Regions from separate parts of the Streptosporangium sp. NBC_01639 genome, predicted to be linked through region 2. Evidence: riboswitches for the same ligand, from Rfam matches in the RefSeq annotation. Region 2 holds a riboswitch; the other holds the start of a gene.

Region 1 (6,883 bases), 2.4 Mb from region 2:
GCCAGCGCGGCCCGCAGAGCCTCCTCCGCCTCCCGGCGTCCCAATGCGAGCCTGGCGAGGGCCAGGTGGGCCACGGGGACGTAGGAGGGGTTTCCGACGCCGAGAGCGGCCTGCCAGGCGGCTCGGGCCTGGTCGAGCAGGCCCTCCTGCTCGAAGCTCCGGGCGAGCAGGCAGGCGGCCTGCGCGGCGAACTCAGGATGACCGGTCGCCAGCGCGGTGCGCGCCGCCGCACGGGCGCCCGCCACGTCTTCTCGCTCCTGGAGCACCACCGCCAGCCCGACCGCGGCCTGCGCCCGATCAGGCTCCGCCGGGTCGGCGGCCAGTCCGGCGAAGATCGTAGCCGCGCCGTCCAGGTCACCGCTCTCGGCCAGTTTCCGCGCGGTCTCCAATGGACGCGTGTCCACCTCTGGCATGCAGGGTCCTTCCCCCGGTAAAGGAATACCCCGAGCCTAACGACTCGGGGCCATGCCCGTCCCCGTATGCACGCTGAAATACATATGTGGTGAAATACGGCCCGCGCGGTGGAAAGCGCGGACCGCGGAGATGGGGATCAGTCCTCGTAGGCCTCGAGCGGCGGGCAGGAGCACACCAGGTTGCGGTCGCCGTATGCCTGGTCGATCCGGCGGACCGGCGACCAGTATTTGTCCTCCCGCACCGACGGCAGCGGGTAGGCCGCCTCGGTGCGGGTGTAGGGGTGAGCCCACTCGTCGGCGACCAGGCAGCCGGCCGTGTGCGGAGCGTTGCGCAGCGGGTTGTCCGCCTTGTCGTACTCCCCGGAGGCGACCTTCCCGATCTCGCCCCGGATCGCGATCATCGCGGCGCAGAACCGGTCGAGCTCGGCCAGGTCCTCGCTCTCGGTCGGTTCGATCATCAGTGTGCCGGCCACCGGGAAGGACATCGTCGGCGCGTGGAAACCGTAGTCGACGAGGCGCTTCGCGACGTCGTCGACGGTCACGCCGGTCTCCTTGGTGATCTGGCGCAGGTCGATGATGCACTCGTGCGCCACCAGGCCGCCGCGGCCGGTGTAGAGGACCGGGTAGTGCGGGCTGAGCCTGCGGGCCAGGTAGTTGGCCGACAGGATGGCCTGCTCGGTGGCCGCCTTGAGCCCCTCGCCGCCCATCATCCGGATGTAGGCCCAGGAGATGGGCAGGATGCCCGCCGAGCCGTACGGCGCCGCCGAGACGGGACCGACCGGCGACTCCCCGCGCAGCGGATGGCCCGGCAGGTAGTCGGCGAGATGTGCGCGGACCGCGACGGGACCGACACCGGGGCCGCCACCGCCGTGCGGGATGCAGAAGGTCTTGTGCAGGTTCAGGTGCGAGACGTCGGCGCCGAACTCGCCCAGCTTGGCCAGGCCGACCAGGGCGTTGAGGTTGGCGCCGTCGACGTAGACCTGGCCGCCGGCCTCGTGCACCCGCTCGCAGATCTGGGTGATCGTCTCCTCGTAGACGCCGTGCGTGGAGGGATAGGTCACCATGATCGCGGCGAGCTGGTCGCGGTGCTTGTCGATCTTGGCATCGAGGTCGTCGAGGTCCACGTTCCCGTTGTCGTCACAGGCGACCACGGCGACGCGCATGCCCGCCATGACCGCGCTGGCGGCGTTGGTGCCGTGCGCGGAGGACGGGATCAGGCAGACGTTCCGGCCGGACTCGCCGCGTGCCCTGTGGTAGGCGCGGATCGCGAGGAGACCGGCGAACTCGCCCTGGGAACCGGCGTTGGGCTGGATCGACACGGCGTCGTAGCCGGTGACCTCGGCCAGCCAGCCCTCCAGTTCCCCGATCAGCTCAAGGTAGCCGCCGGCCTGGTCCTCCGGGGCATAGGGGTGCAGGCCGGCGAACTCCGGCCAGGTGATCGGCTCCATCTCGGTGGTCGCGTTGAGCTTCATGGTGCAGGAGCCCAGCGGGATCATCGATCGGTCGAGGGCGATGTCCTTGTCCTGCAGCTTGCGCAGGTATCGCAGCATGGCCGTCTCGGACCGGTGGCTGTGGAAGACCGGGTGGGTCAGGTAGTCGCTGACCCGCGCCAGGGAGACGGGCAGCGCGTCGTGGGCGGCCGCGTCCAGGTCGGTCAGCACGGCGCCGCTGACCTCGAAGGCGGCCAGGACCTGCTCCAGGTGGATGAGCTCGGTCCGCTCGTCGCAGGTCACCCCGATGTGGTCGGCGTCGACCAGCCGAAGGTTCACGCCGTTGTCGCGGGCCGCCGCGACGACCTGGGCCGCGCGGCCGGGCACGCGGGCGAGCACGGTGTCGAAGAAGTCGTCGTGCACGACCTCGACACCCCCGTGGCGGAGGCCCGCGGCGAGAACGACGGCATGCCGGTGGATGCGCCGGCCGATCCGGCGCAGTCCCTCGGGGCCGTGGTAGACGGCGTACATGCCCGCGATCACCGCGAGGAGCACCTGCGCGGTGCAGATGTTGCTGGTCGCCTTCTCACGGCGGATGTGCTGCTCGCGGGTCTGCAGCGCGAGCCGGTAGGCGGGGCGCTGGTCGGCGTCCTGGGAGACGCCCACCAGCCGGCCGGGCATCTGCCGCTGCAGGCCGTCGCGGACGGCCATGTAGGCCGCGTGCGGGCCGCCGAAGCCCAGCGGGACACCGAAACGCTGCGAGGAGCCGATCGCGATGTCGGCGCCGAGCTCACCGGGGGCGGCGAGCAGGGTGAGGGCGAGCAGGTCGGCGGCGGCGACCACCTGGGCGCCGCGCGCATGGGCGGCCTCGGCGATGGAGCGGAAGTCCCTGACCCGGCCACTGGCACCCGGGTACTGCACGAGCACGCCGAAGCACTCGGGAAGCTCGGAGGTGAAGTCGCTCTCGACCAGCTCGATGCCGAGCGGCTCGGCCCTGGTGCGCAGCACGGCCTTGGTCTGCGGCAGCGCGTCGGCGTCCACCACGAACACGGCGGACGGGCCGCGGCCGGCGCGCCGGGCCAGGGTCATCGCCTCGGCGGCGGCGGTGGCCTCGTCCAGCAGGGAGGCGCCGGAGACGTCGAGCGCGGTCAGGTCGGAGACGACCGTCTGGAAGTTGATCAGGGCCTCCAGGCGGCCCTGGGAGATCTCCGGCTGGTAGGGCGTGTAGGCGGTGTACCAGCCCGGGTTCTCCAGCAGGTTGCGGCGGATGACGGCCGGGGTGACCGTGTCGTGGTATCCCAGGCCGATCATCGAGGTGAGCACCGTGTTACGGGCGGCCAGGGCGCGCAACTCGGCGATGGCCTCGGTCTCACTGGCCGCCGGGGGCAGCCGCAGCCGGTCCTTGGCCCGGATCGCCTCCGGCACGGTCATCGCGACGAGGTCGGCGGTGGAGGCGAATCCGACCGCCTCCAGCATGCGGGTCTGGTCGGCGTCCGCAGGCCCGATGTGCCGGGTGGCGAACGGCGGGGAGATGAGCTCGCTGAGCGGTGACAGGTCGGTCATGGAAAGCCTTCCGAGGCGGTGGAGACCGGCGCTGGGCGCGGGCGTATGCCGGATCTCCCCCTCTGTCATCTCGACCTGAGAGCTTCACCGTCCCCGCCGGGGAGGTTTGCACCGTCGGTGAGATGCGCCTGGCGGACGCACCTGCTTTCCAGAGTCGCCTCGTCCGTGCGGTACCGGGTGCCTGAGAGATTCCGGGGAGGTTGCTCCTTCGGCGCCCCGATCCTGTCGGGGTCTCTCCCGCACAGCGTCAGCAGCGAGACCAACTTTACCCCGTGCGGCGAGCCCTGCGTCGGCGGGCCAGCTCATCGGCGTGATGATCGCCTGAAGGGCCCTGGTCGGACTCCGCGCGCTCGCCGGGAAGATCCGCGAGGGAGCCCTCCACCTCCTGCCACACCCGGCCGAGCGCGATGCCGAACACGCCCTGTCCCCCCTGGAGCAGGTCGATGACCTCGTCGGGCGAGGTGCACTCGTAGACGCTCACCCCGTCGCTCATCAGCGTGATCTGGGCGAGGTCGTTGACGCCGCGGTCACGGAGGTGCTGTACGGCGATGCGGATCTGCTGGAGGGAGACACCGGTGTCGAGCAGTCGTTTGACGACCTTGAGCACCAGGATGTCGCGAAAGCCGTAGAGCCTCTGGGAACCCGAGCCGTGGGCCGCTCTCACGGTGGGCTCGACCAGGCCGGTGCGCGCCCAGTAGTCCAACTGCCGATAGGTGATGTCGGCCGCCGCGCAGGCGGTGGGGCCCCGATATCCGATGTCGGCCGGCGGTTTCACCGGCTGCCCGTCGAACAGCAGACCCTCTTCACCCGCGCGCTGACGTGCCGACTGGCGCCGTTCCGGGTCATCCTGATCGGCGTTTCTATCCTCGCCGCTGCTGACCGCCACGCGGACCTCCGGCTTTCTCTCATCCCGCGGCCTGATCTGGGGGTTTACGCACGACCACGGGTTTCACTTGCACCGTAGGACTGGGGCCAAGATCAGTCAACGACCCCACCCGGCGCGTCGTGAAGCGTAAATGCACCGAAATTCCTACCCCGCGCGACCGAAGTCCTCAGGCGTGATTGTGTCAAGGAACTCCCTGAACTTCTCCACCTCGTCCTCCTGGTCGTCGGGGATGAGCACCCCGGCCTCCCGGACCACGTCCTCGCTGGCGAAGATTCGGGCGCCCGTGCGGAGTGCCAGGGCGATCGAGTCCGAGGGGCGGGCACTCACCTCGACCCCGTTGGAGAAGACCAGGTCGGCGAAGAAGATCCCGTCACGGAGCGCGACGATGTTGACCGTGTTCAGGCGGACACCGAGACCGTCGAGCACGTCCCGGAACAGGTCATGGGTGAGCGGCCGCGGCGGTGGCTCCTCGGCCTGGGCCATGGCGATCGCCGTCGCCTCCGTCATACCAATCCAGATCGGCAGATAACGCTCCCCTTGTGCCTCCTTCAGCAGGACGATTGGCTGGTTGGAGGGCATCTCAACCCGAACGCCCACGACCTCCATCTGCAACACGGGCTGCTCCGTCTTCGCTGGATTCCGACCGGTTTGTTCAACGTAACACTCGCGAGGTACGAGTGCCTGGTCAGGTTGTCACCGGCCCAGGACCCCGCGCACGCCGGAACGCAGCAGCGAGGCGTGCAATTCCAGCAGGAGACCGGAAATCTCCCGGGCCGTCTCGTCGGCCCGGTCGATGGCACCGGGCCCGCGGCGGCGCAGCAGCGGCGCGACGGCCTGCTCCACGAGCCCGGCCTCGCGCTCGGCCGCGGCCTTGACCGCCCGCAGATGGCGGGCGCGCAGCCCGAAGGCGCTGAGGGCCCCGACGCTGCGGGCAACGGCCAGCGCCTCGGCGTCGTAGTAGCGGGCCACCGCGGCGAGCAGGCCGTAGTCCTCAAGCTCGGCGAGGGTCTCCTCGGTCAGCTCGGCGGCGGCGAGCAGCTCCTCACGGGTGAGACGGACCTCGGCGGGCGCGTCGTCGGGCACGGCGCGCGGGGGCGCCGGCGGGCGCTCCTCGCGGTCGGCCGCCTCGAGACGGTCCTTGATGACACGCAGCGGCAGATAGCGGTCACGCTGCTCGCTGAGGATGTAGCGAAGCCGCTCGACATCGGCGTAGGTGAACTTCCGATAGCCGGAGGGACTGCGCTCCGGCTCGATCAGCCCCTCGCCCTCCAGGAAACGGATCTTGGAGATGCTGACATCGGGGAACTCGCCCTGCAGGAGAGCGAGCACCTCCCCGATGCTCATGTGCGCACGAGCGGCCTGCGTGCTCATCATCCTCCAGCGGCGCCACGGGTGAGGAAGACCAGCCGGAACTTGCCGATCTGGACCTCGTCCCCGCCGTACAGCGGGACTTCTTCGATCCGTTCGCGGTTCACGTAGGTGCCGTTCAGGCTGCCGACGTCGCGGACGGTGAAAACCCCGCCCCCACGCCGGTAGAACTCCACGTGACGGCGCGACACGGTGATGTCGTCGAGGAAGATGTCGCTCTCGGGGTGGCGGCCCACGGTGGTGAGCTCGCTGTCCAGCAGGAAGCGGCTACCGGCGTTGGGACCACGCATGGCCACCAGCAGAGCGGAGCCCGGGGGCAACTGCTCGACGGCTTGCCGCTCGGCGAGAAGCGTCTCTCCGGTCTCCGCCTCGTAGGCCTCGATCCCGGAGAGGGAAATGGTGGACGTGCTGTCTCCGGGTGAGTCGGACTTGGTCAGCGGCGACCCGCATCGGGAGCAGAAACGGGCATCCTCAGGGTTGGCATGACCGCACTGCGTGCAGTAGACGCTCGGCATCGATCGGCTCGGCCTCCTACCGCGAAGACGCGGCAACGGTGCTCAGGGATGCGCGCCTCGCTTCTTCGCTTCTCAAGTATTTTCTCAGACTGCGAATGCCGCAACATACACCGTCGAGAAGCAAAGATCAAGGCAGACGCTCGACCGCGGGTTCGGTCGGAGACAAAGTTACAGCCGGGCGGCGCCTCCGGTCCACGTCGCCGCGCGGAGTTCGTCGCACCTGGCCGCACCGGCCGTGCCCGCGGCCGAACCGCGGCGGGTGGCAGCGGCCCTTCTCCCCCGCCGGCACGTCCGGAGCGCCCTCATGTGGACGCCGCCTCCTCCACCACCCGCGCCCAGTGTTCGAGCAGGCTCTGCGCGGAGTCGACGTCGGTCCCCTCGGCCCACAGATGGGTGACGGCCTCGGCCGGGTCGGGCAGCACCAGCGCCCAGCTCCCGTCCTCGGCCACCACCCTCACCCCGTCGGTGGTGTCGATGCGGTGTCGCTCCGCCGCCTCGATCACCGAGCGCATCACCACCCCCTTCGCCGCCCAGGGGGTGGGGACCGTACGGCGCAGCAGCTTGGCCTCGGGGATCCTGGCGTCGATCTGGCTGAGCGACAGCCGTGTCCTGGCGACCAGGCCGAGCAGGCGCAGGAACACCGCCAGCCCGTCCACCGTGGGACCGAACTCGGGCACGATGAAGCCGCCCCGCCCGTCCGCCGCGAAG
Region 2 (6,883 bases):
GATCGCCTTGTCCAGGGCCACGAAGTGCCGGCCGTCGCCGCGCAGCGCGATCCGGGCGGCGGTGATGGCCTTGATCGCGCCCACCGCGTTCCGCTCGATGCACGGGATCTGCACCAGGCCGCCGATCGGATCGCAGGTCAGGCCCAGGTTGTGCTCGATGCCGATCTCGGCGGCGTTCTCCACCTGTTCCGGGGTGCCGCCCAGGACCTCGGTGAGACCGGCGGCGGCCATCGAGCAGGCCGAGCCGACCTCCCCCTGGCAGCCGACCTCGGCGCCGGAGATGGAGGCGTTCTCCTTGAACAGCACGCCGATCGCCCCGGCGGTGAGCAGGAAACGGATCACACCCTCGTCGTCGGACGTGGGGGTGAAGCGGTTGTAGTAGGTCAGCACCGCCGGGATGATGCCCGCGGCGCCGTTGGTGGGGGCGGTGACGATCCGGCCGCCGGCGGCGTTCTCCTCGTTCACCGCGAGGGCGTACAGTGTGACCCAGTCCATGGTCTGCAGCGGGTCCTTCTCCGGGGACTCGCTCTGCAGCCGCCGGTGGAGCTGGTGGGCCCGGCGCCTGACCTTCAGCCCGCCGGGCAGCACGCCTTCCTTGGCGGTGCCGCGCCGGACGCACTCGGCCATGACGTGCCACAGGCTCAGCAGCCGGTCGCGGATCTCCCGCTCCGAACGGCCGAAGGCCTTCTCGTTCTCCAGCATCAGCCCGGAGATCGACAGGCCGGTCTCCGCACACTGGGCGAGCAGTTCGGCGGCGGTGGTGAAGGGGTGGGGCAGGACGGTGTCGTCGGCCTTGATCCGGTCGGCGCCGGTGGCGTTCTCGTCCACGACGAAGCCGCCGCCCACCGAGTAGTAGACCTTCTCCCGGATCGGTTCGCCGGCCTCGGAGAAGGCGGTGAAGCGCATGCCGTTGGGGTGGTGCGGCAGCGAGATCTTGCGCTCGAAGACGAGATGCTCGCCGACCACGAAAGGTATCTCGCGGGAGCCGTACAGGGAGATCGTCCCGGACGCGCGCATGGCGGCCAGCCGCTCGTCGACGGTGTCGACGTCGACGACCTCGGGCTTCTCACCGGACAGTCCGAGCAGTACGGCCTTGTCGCTGCCGTGGCCCTTGCCGGTCAGCCCGAGCGAGCCGTACAGGATCACTTCGACCCGGGCGGTCTTCTCCAGGAGCCCGTCCTGGTCGAGCCCCCGGGCGAACTTGTGTGCGGCGGCCATCGGTCCGCCGGTGTGCGAGCTGGACGGGCCGATTCCGATCTTGAAGAGATCGAAGACGCTGATCGCCATCTGTCTGGTCCCTGCTTTCACATCGCCGTGATCGTGCGTGCCCGGTGGCGCGCACGATCACGGCATGAGAGAAGAATTTTCAGGATTCGCCGGAAGTGAGCGCCGTGTACTCCTCGGCGGACAGCAGGTCGTCGGCGTTGCCCTCAAGGCGGATGCGGAACAGCCAGCCCTCGCCGTAGGAGTCGCTGTTGACCAGGGACGGGTCGTCCACGACGGCCTGGTTGACCTCGACCACCTCGCCGCTCACCGGGGCGAAGATGTCGCTCACCGACTTGGTCGACTCGACCTCGCCGATCGCGTCGCCGGTGCCGATCGTCGCACCGACCTCGGGGACCTGCACATAGACCACGTCACCCAGCGCGTCGGCGGCGTAGGCGGTGATGCCCACCGTGAGGGTCAGGCCGTCGTCGACACCCGCGACCCACTCGTGCTCCTTGGTGTACTGCAGGTCCTCGGGAATGCTGCTCACTTTTTCCTCCTGTAGAAAGGCAGGTCGACGATGTCGACCGGTTCATGATTACCCCGGATGTCCACCGCCAGACCGGCGGACAGGCCGTTGTCCACGTAGGCCATGGCGATGGGCCTGCCCAGTGACGCCGAGGGCGCTCCGCTGGTGACCACGCCGGCGACGGCGCCGTCACCGGCGACGACCACCGGGTATCCGTGGCGGGGCACCCTGCGGCCGGTCGCGACCAGTCCGACCAGGCGGCGGGCCGGCGGGACGTCCTTGAGCGGTTCCAGGGCGGCCCGGCCGACGAAGTCACCCGGCTTGTCAAACCTCACCACACGGCCGAGCCCCGCGTCGAACGGGGTGAGATCGGCTGACAGTTCGTTTCCGTAGAGCGGCATACCCGCTTCCAGCCGGAGGGTGTCGCGCGCGGACAGCCCGGCGGGCCGCAGCCCGTACGGCTCGCCGGCCTTGGTGAGCGCGGCCCAGAGCGGCTCGGCGTCGTCGGCCGCGACGAACAGCTCGAAGCCGTCCTCTCCGGTGTACCCGGTGCGGGCGACGAGGGCGTCGCGGCCGGCGACGACGGCGGGCAGACCGGCATAGTACTTGAGCCCGTCGAGGTCGGCGTCGGTCAGCTCGCCCAGGATGGCGCGGGAGTGCGGGCCCTGGACCGCGACCAGCGCGTACTGCTCGGAGCGGTCCTCCACCACGGCGTCGAAGGCCGTGGCGCGCCCGGTGAGCTCGGCGGCGACCCGGGGGTAGTTGGAGGCGTTGGCGACGACCATGAACTCGTCGTCGGCCAGGCGGTAGACGATCAGGTCGTCCAGCACGCCGCCCGCCGGGTCGACGATCATCGTGTAGCGGGCGCGGCCAGGCTCCAGGGCGGATATGTAGCCGACCAGGGCGTAGTCCAGGGCCTCGCCGGCCTGGGGGCCGGTCACGAAGATCTCCCCCATGTGGGACAGGTCGAACAGGCCCGCCGCCTGGCGGACCGCGTTGTGCTCGGTGGACTCGCTACCGTAGCGGAGCGGCATCAGCCAGCCCGCGAAGTCGGTCAGCGTCGCACCGAGGGCCTCGTGGACGCCGCGCAGCGGCGTAGGTCGGGACATGTTCGCACCTCAGGCAGGGGACAGATGAGAGCATCCTCCCCCTCTGTCATCGATGCCTGAGAGCTTCGCCCGTTTTTTGCCGGACTTTCACCTTCGGCGAGGCCACCGGGCCTGCTTTCCAGAGAGCACCTACCCGCACGGTCCTTTGCCTTGAGAGGTTTGCGGGGAGGGCTTGCTCCTTCAGGGGTCCTGGCCTGGATGTCAGGACGCTCTCCCGCACGGGATTCATCGGTGTCGCGACCAGCCTAACCGTCCGCACCGGCCGAGCGAAATCCTCGGAGCGATGTGTTTCTCGGCGCCGTGGACGGCCGTACAGGTCAGGGACGGGTCTGCCGTACGAGTTCCTCGAACAGCAGGCTCTCGTCGTCGGCCTCGGGGTGCCACTGGACGGCGACGGCGAACGGGTGGTCCGCCAGCTCCACCGCCTCCACCGTGCCGTCCTCGGCGTGGGCGGTCGCGGTCAGGCCCGACCCCAGCCGGTCGGCGGCCTGGTGGTGGTAATGGGCCACGTCCACGCTCTCGGAACCGAGGATCTTGGCGAGCCGGCTGCCGGGGACCGGCCGCACCGGCATCCGGCCGAACCGCCCGGGGGCCGGGGCGTGCCCGCCGTGGCCGACCACGTCGGGCAGGTGCTGGCGCAGGCTGCCGCCGAGGGCGACGTTGAGGACCTGAAGCCCCCGGCAGACCCCCAGGAACGGGATGCCCCGCTCCAGGGCCGCCCGCGCCAGCCCGGTCTCCGCGTCGTCGCGGAACGTCCGGACATGACTGGTCCGCTCGTGCGGGGCCGCGCCGTACCGGGCCGGATCGACGTCTCCGCCGCCGGCCAGGATCAGCCCGTCCAGCCGTCCGGCCAGCGCGGCGGGGTCGCCCGCCGGGGGCAGGATCACCGGCTGCCCGCCCGCGCGGACCACATGGTCGACATAGGTGTACGGCAGGAGCGCGGCGGTCATCTCCCAGACGGTGAACTTCGCGGGCTCGACGTAGCAGGTGATGCCGATGACGGGACGGGACATGATCTCTTTCTCGCAGGGTGCCGGGACGCGGGCCACCTGCCCGCGTCCCGGCACGCTATCGATGCCAGGGCATGGCGCGGGCAACGGGAGGCCCTGCCTATGGCAGTCCAGGGTCTTCGTGCCGTGGCCCGCTCCGATCGGCTGGATCACCGAGAACGGCACCGCCGCCGCAGACGGCGATCAGCGGGTCGCGAGGATCTCCTCGTCCTGTGGCGCGGCGGTGGAACGGGGTCGCAGATTGAGGACGACGAGTAGCCCGGCGACCATTCCGGCCGCGGTCAGCAGTACGACGAGGAATTCGCCGTCTGCGGTGGCGGCGCGCAGCGCCTGGCCGGTCTTGCCCTCGGTACCGATGTCGGCGATCACCGTGAAGATCGCCAAGCCGATGGCGTTGCCGATGTTGAGGGTGGTGGAGGCGACGCCGTTGGCGATGCCTTGCTCATGGGCCGCGGTGCCGGTGGCGGAGGCGATCCACATGGCGGTCCAGACGATGCCCTGTCCCACCCCGGAGACGATGAGCCCGGGCACCAGCAGGCCGTAGCCGGCGCCTGCGTCGAAGCCGAAGGCGAGCCCGGCCGTGCCGACCACGCCGACGACGAAGCCGATCAGCAGCGTGCCGCGGTTGCCGATCCGGGTGGCGAGGCGCTCGCCGAGCTGGGTGCCGGTGGCGATGGCGAGGGAGGGGATGAGGAAGGCGAGCCCGGTCTGCAGGGCGCTGTAGCCGTGCACGCTCTGCATCAGGACGGTGAGGAAGTAGGGCAGGACGCCGAAGGTCGCCATATAGATGAAGGTGACCGTCATGCCGACGGTCAGGCTGCGGTTGCGGAACAGCCGGAACGGCATCAGCGGATCGGCGCTGCGAGCCTCGACGACCACGAAGAGCGCCAGCAGCGCCGCGGCCAGCACGAAGGCGCCGATCACCAACGGGTTGCCCCAGCCCAGTTCGGGTCCCTCGACAAGGGCGAAGACCAGCAGAGTGGCACCACCGGTGGCGCTGAGCGCACCCGGGAAGTCGAACTTGCGGCGCGGGCCCTGGGCGGAGTCGCGGGGGACGACGTACAGGGCGGCCAGCGCGACGAGCCCGGCGAGGGGGACGTTGACGTAGAAGACGGCGGGCCAGCCGAAGTTCTCGGTGAGCACGCCGCCGAGCAGCGCGCCGAGGGTCAGGCCGCTGGCTCCGGCGCCGCCCCAGACCGCGAGCGCCCGGTTGCGCTGGGGGCCCTCGGCGAAAAGGGTGTTGATCAGTGAGAGGGTGGCCGGCAGCAGCAGGGCTCCGCCGATGCCCTGGATGGCGCGGGCGGCGATGATGACGCCGGGGCTGCCCGCCAGTCCGCCCGCCAGCGAGGAGGCAGCGTAGAGGGCAAGGGCGAGCACGAAGATCCGGCGGCGGCCCAGCAGATCCGCCGCACGCCCGCCGAACAGCAGGAAACCGCCCGCGAAGACGACGTACGCGCTGACCACCAACTGCTGGGTCTGGCCCGGGAAGCCCAGGTCCGAGCCGATCTCGGGAAGCGCGACGAACACGATGTTGAGGTCGAGCGAGTAGATCAGCTGCGCCAGGGCCAGCAGTGCCAGGATCCAGCCCGGCCGCCGCTTGGCGCTGCCCGAGGTCTCCCCTTGCAGCGTGGATGAAGTGGACATGTGAGTGCGCCCTTCTCAGGTCTGGTTCTCGGGGCTCAGGGGCGGACGGGGGTGGGGCCCGTCCGATCGAATTCGTACGTATATTTGCGTACAGTAGGACTGTTGGCAAGTCCGCCCCTTGGGGAAGGTCGGCTGGAACGGACCACGCAGCAGGGAGTTCATGCACGTCAGGGGCACCGTCGGAGGTGAGTCGAGGAGGTCGGCCCAAACGCGATGGTTCGACGGTCGCGGTACAGTCGGAGCATGGGCTTCCGCCATCCAGACCGTGATCAGATCCGGATCGAAGACGTCCTGTCGGCGCTGGGGAGTCCCTTGCGACTGGCCGTCGTCCGGGTGCTCGACGCCGGCGGGGAGCACAACTGCAGCAGCGTCCTGAGCGTCCTGGGCGTGACGTCGAAGTCGACCATGACCCACCATTGGCGGGTGCTACGGGACAGCGGCGTCATCTGGCAGCACCCCTCCGGCCGGGAGAATCTCCTCACGCTGCGCCGCGAGGACCTCGACACGCGCTATCCCGGGCTGCTCGAGGCCATCCTGACCGGTGCCCTCGGCGACGAGGCCGCTCAGGCCGTCAGCGCTCAGGCCCGTTCCGGCGGCTGAAAGGCGGCCCTCCGGCGCCCGCCCGCCGTCCTTGCTGCATGGGGGCGCCGGCGAACACCGTGCTGGCTCCGGACCGCCGACGCCGTCCGCGACGACCTCGAAGCCCGCTTCGCCGTCCGGCACGTCACGTTGCCTGGTCCGCCGAACACCGGACTCGGCCAGCTGCGCGGGACCTTGACGACCAATGATCGCTAGGCGGAGGACGCGAGCGCGGCGGGGATCTCGGCGAAGGTCTCCTCGACCAGTTTCGTCAAGGCGTCGCGTCCGCCGTGGCCGCCCTGGGCCGTCCAGCGCAGGGAAGCCGTGCGCCAGGCGGCCACGAAGATCTCCACGATCAGGTGGAGGCGCACCTCGTCGATGTCGGTATCGGAACGGTTGCCCACCGCCTCGACCAGGGCTCTGGTGGTGTCCTGGCAGTAACCCAGGCTGTGTGCCTGCAGGGCGGGGACGGCTTCCGACAACGCGCGGGTGGCCAGGAAGCGGCGATCCCAGTCGAGGTCCATGGCACCCAGGGTGGCGTCCAGTGCCACGCGGAGGGCCTCCAGCAGTGGGCCGTTCAGTTCCTGGGTGACCACGCTGTCCAGATAGGCCGACCACAGGTCGCTGTCAGCGGCGAGCGCGACGTCCTCCTTGGAGGGGTAGTTGCGGAAGAAGGTGCGCTTGGACACCTCCACGGCATCGCACAGATCGTCCAGCGTGGTGGCGTCGTATCCACGTTCGGTGAACAGGCGGAGCGCGGACTCGGCCAGGGCTCGGCGAGTGCGCAGCTTCTTGCGTTCGCGTAG

The links. A riboswitch is a leader RNA that binds a small molecule or an ion and turns the genes downstream of it on or off. The one in region 2 is predicted to bind glycine.
Region 1: it holds a riboswitch for glycine, as region 2 does, so the genes downstream of both, gcvP (aminomethyl-transferring glycine dehydrogenase) here and gcvT (glycine cleavage system aminomethyltransferase GcvT) in region 2, are expected to answer to the same signal.

The regions. Positions count from the first base shown of each region.
Region 1 is NZ_CP109272.1:324,790-331,672, forward strand. It holds gene OHA77_RS01560 (hypothetical protein) at 1-413, opposite strand, end outside; gene gcvP (aminomethyl-transferring glycine dehydrogenase) at 551-3,406, opposite strand; glycine riboswitch at 3,565-3,656, opposite strand; gene OHA77_RS01570 (MerR family transcriptional regulator) at 3,672-4,292, opposite strand; gene OHA77_RS01575 (bifunctional nuclease family protein) at 4,437-4,907, opposite strand; gene OHA77_RS01580 (MerR family transcriptional regulator) at 4,986-5,636, opposite strand; gene OHA77_RS01585 (FHA domain-containing protein) at 5,663-6,175, opposite strand; gene OHA77_RS01590 (mannose-1-phosphate guanyltransferase) at 6,478-6,883, opposite strand, start outside.
Region 2 is NZ_CP109272.1:2,718,014-2,724,896, reverse strand. It holds gene OHA77_RS12220 (L-serine ammonia-lyase) at 1-1,287, opposite strand, end outside; gene gcvH (glycine cleavage system protein GcvH) at 1,367-1,756, opposite strand; gene gcvT (glycine cleavage system aminomethyltransferase GcvT) at 1,753-2,844, opposite strand; glycine riboswitch at 2,878-2,972, opposite strand; glycine riboswitch at 2,973-3,071, opposite strand; gene OHA77_RS12205 (gamma-glutamyl-gamma-aminobutyrate hydrolase family protein) at 3,162-3,857, opposite strand; gene OHA77_RS12200 (MFS transporter) at 4,038-5,498, opposite strand; gene OHA77_RS12195 (ArsR/SmtB family transcription factor) at 5,742-6,098, shown strand; gene OHA77_RS12190 (TetR/AcrR family transcriptional regulator) at 6,290-6,883, opposite strand, start outside.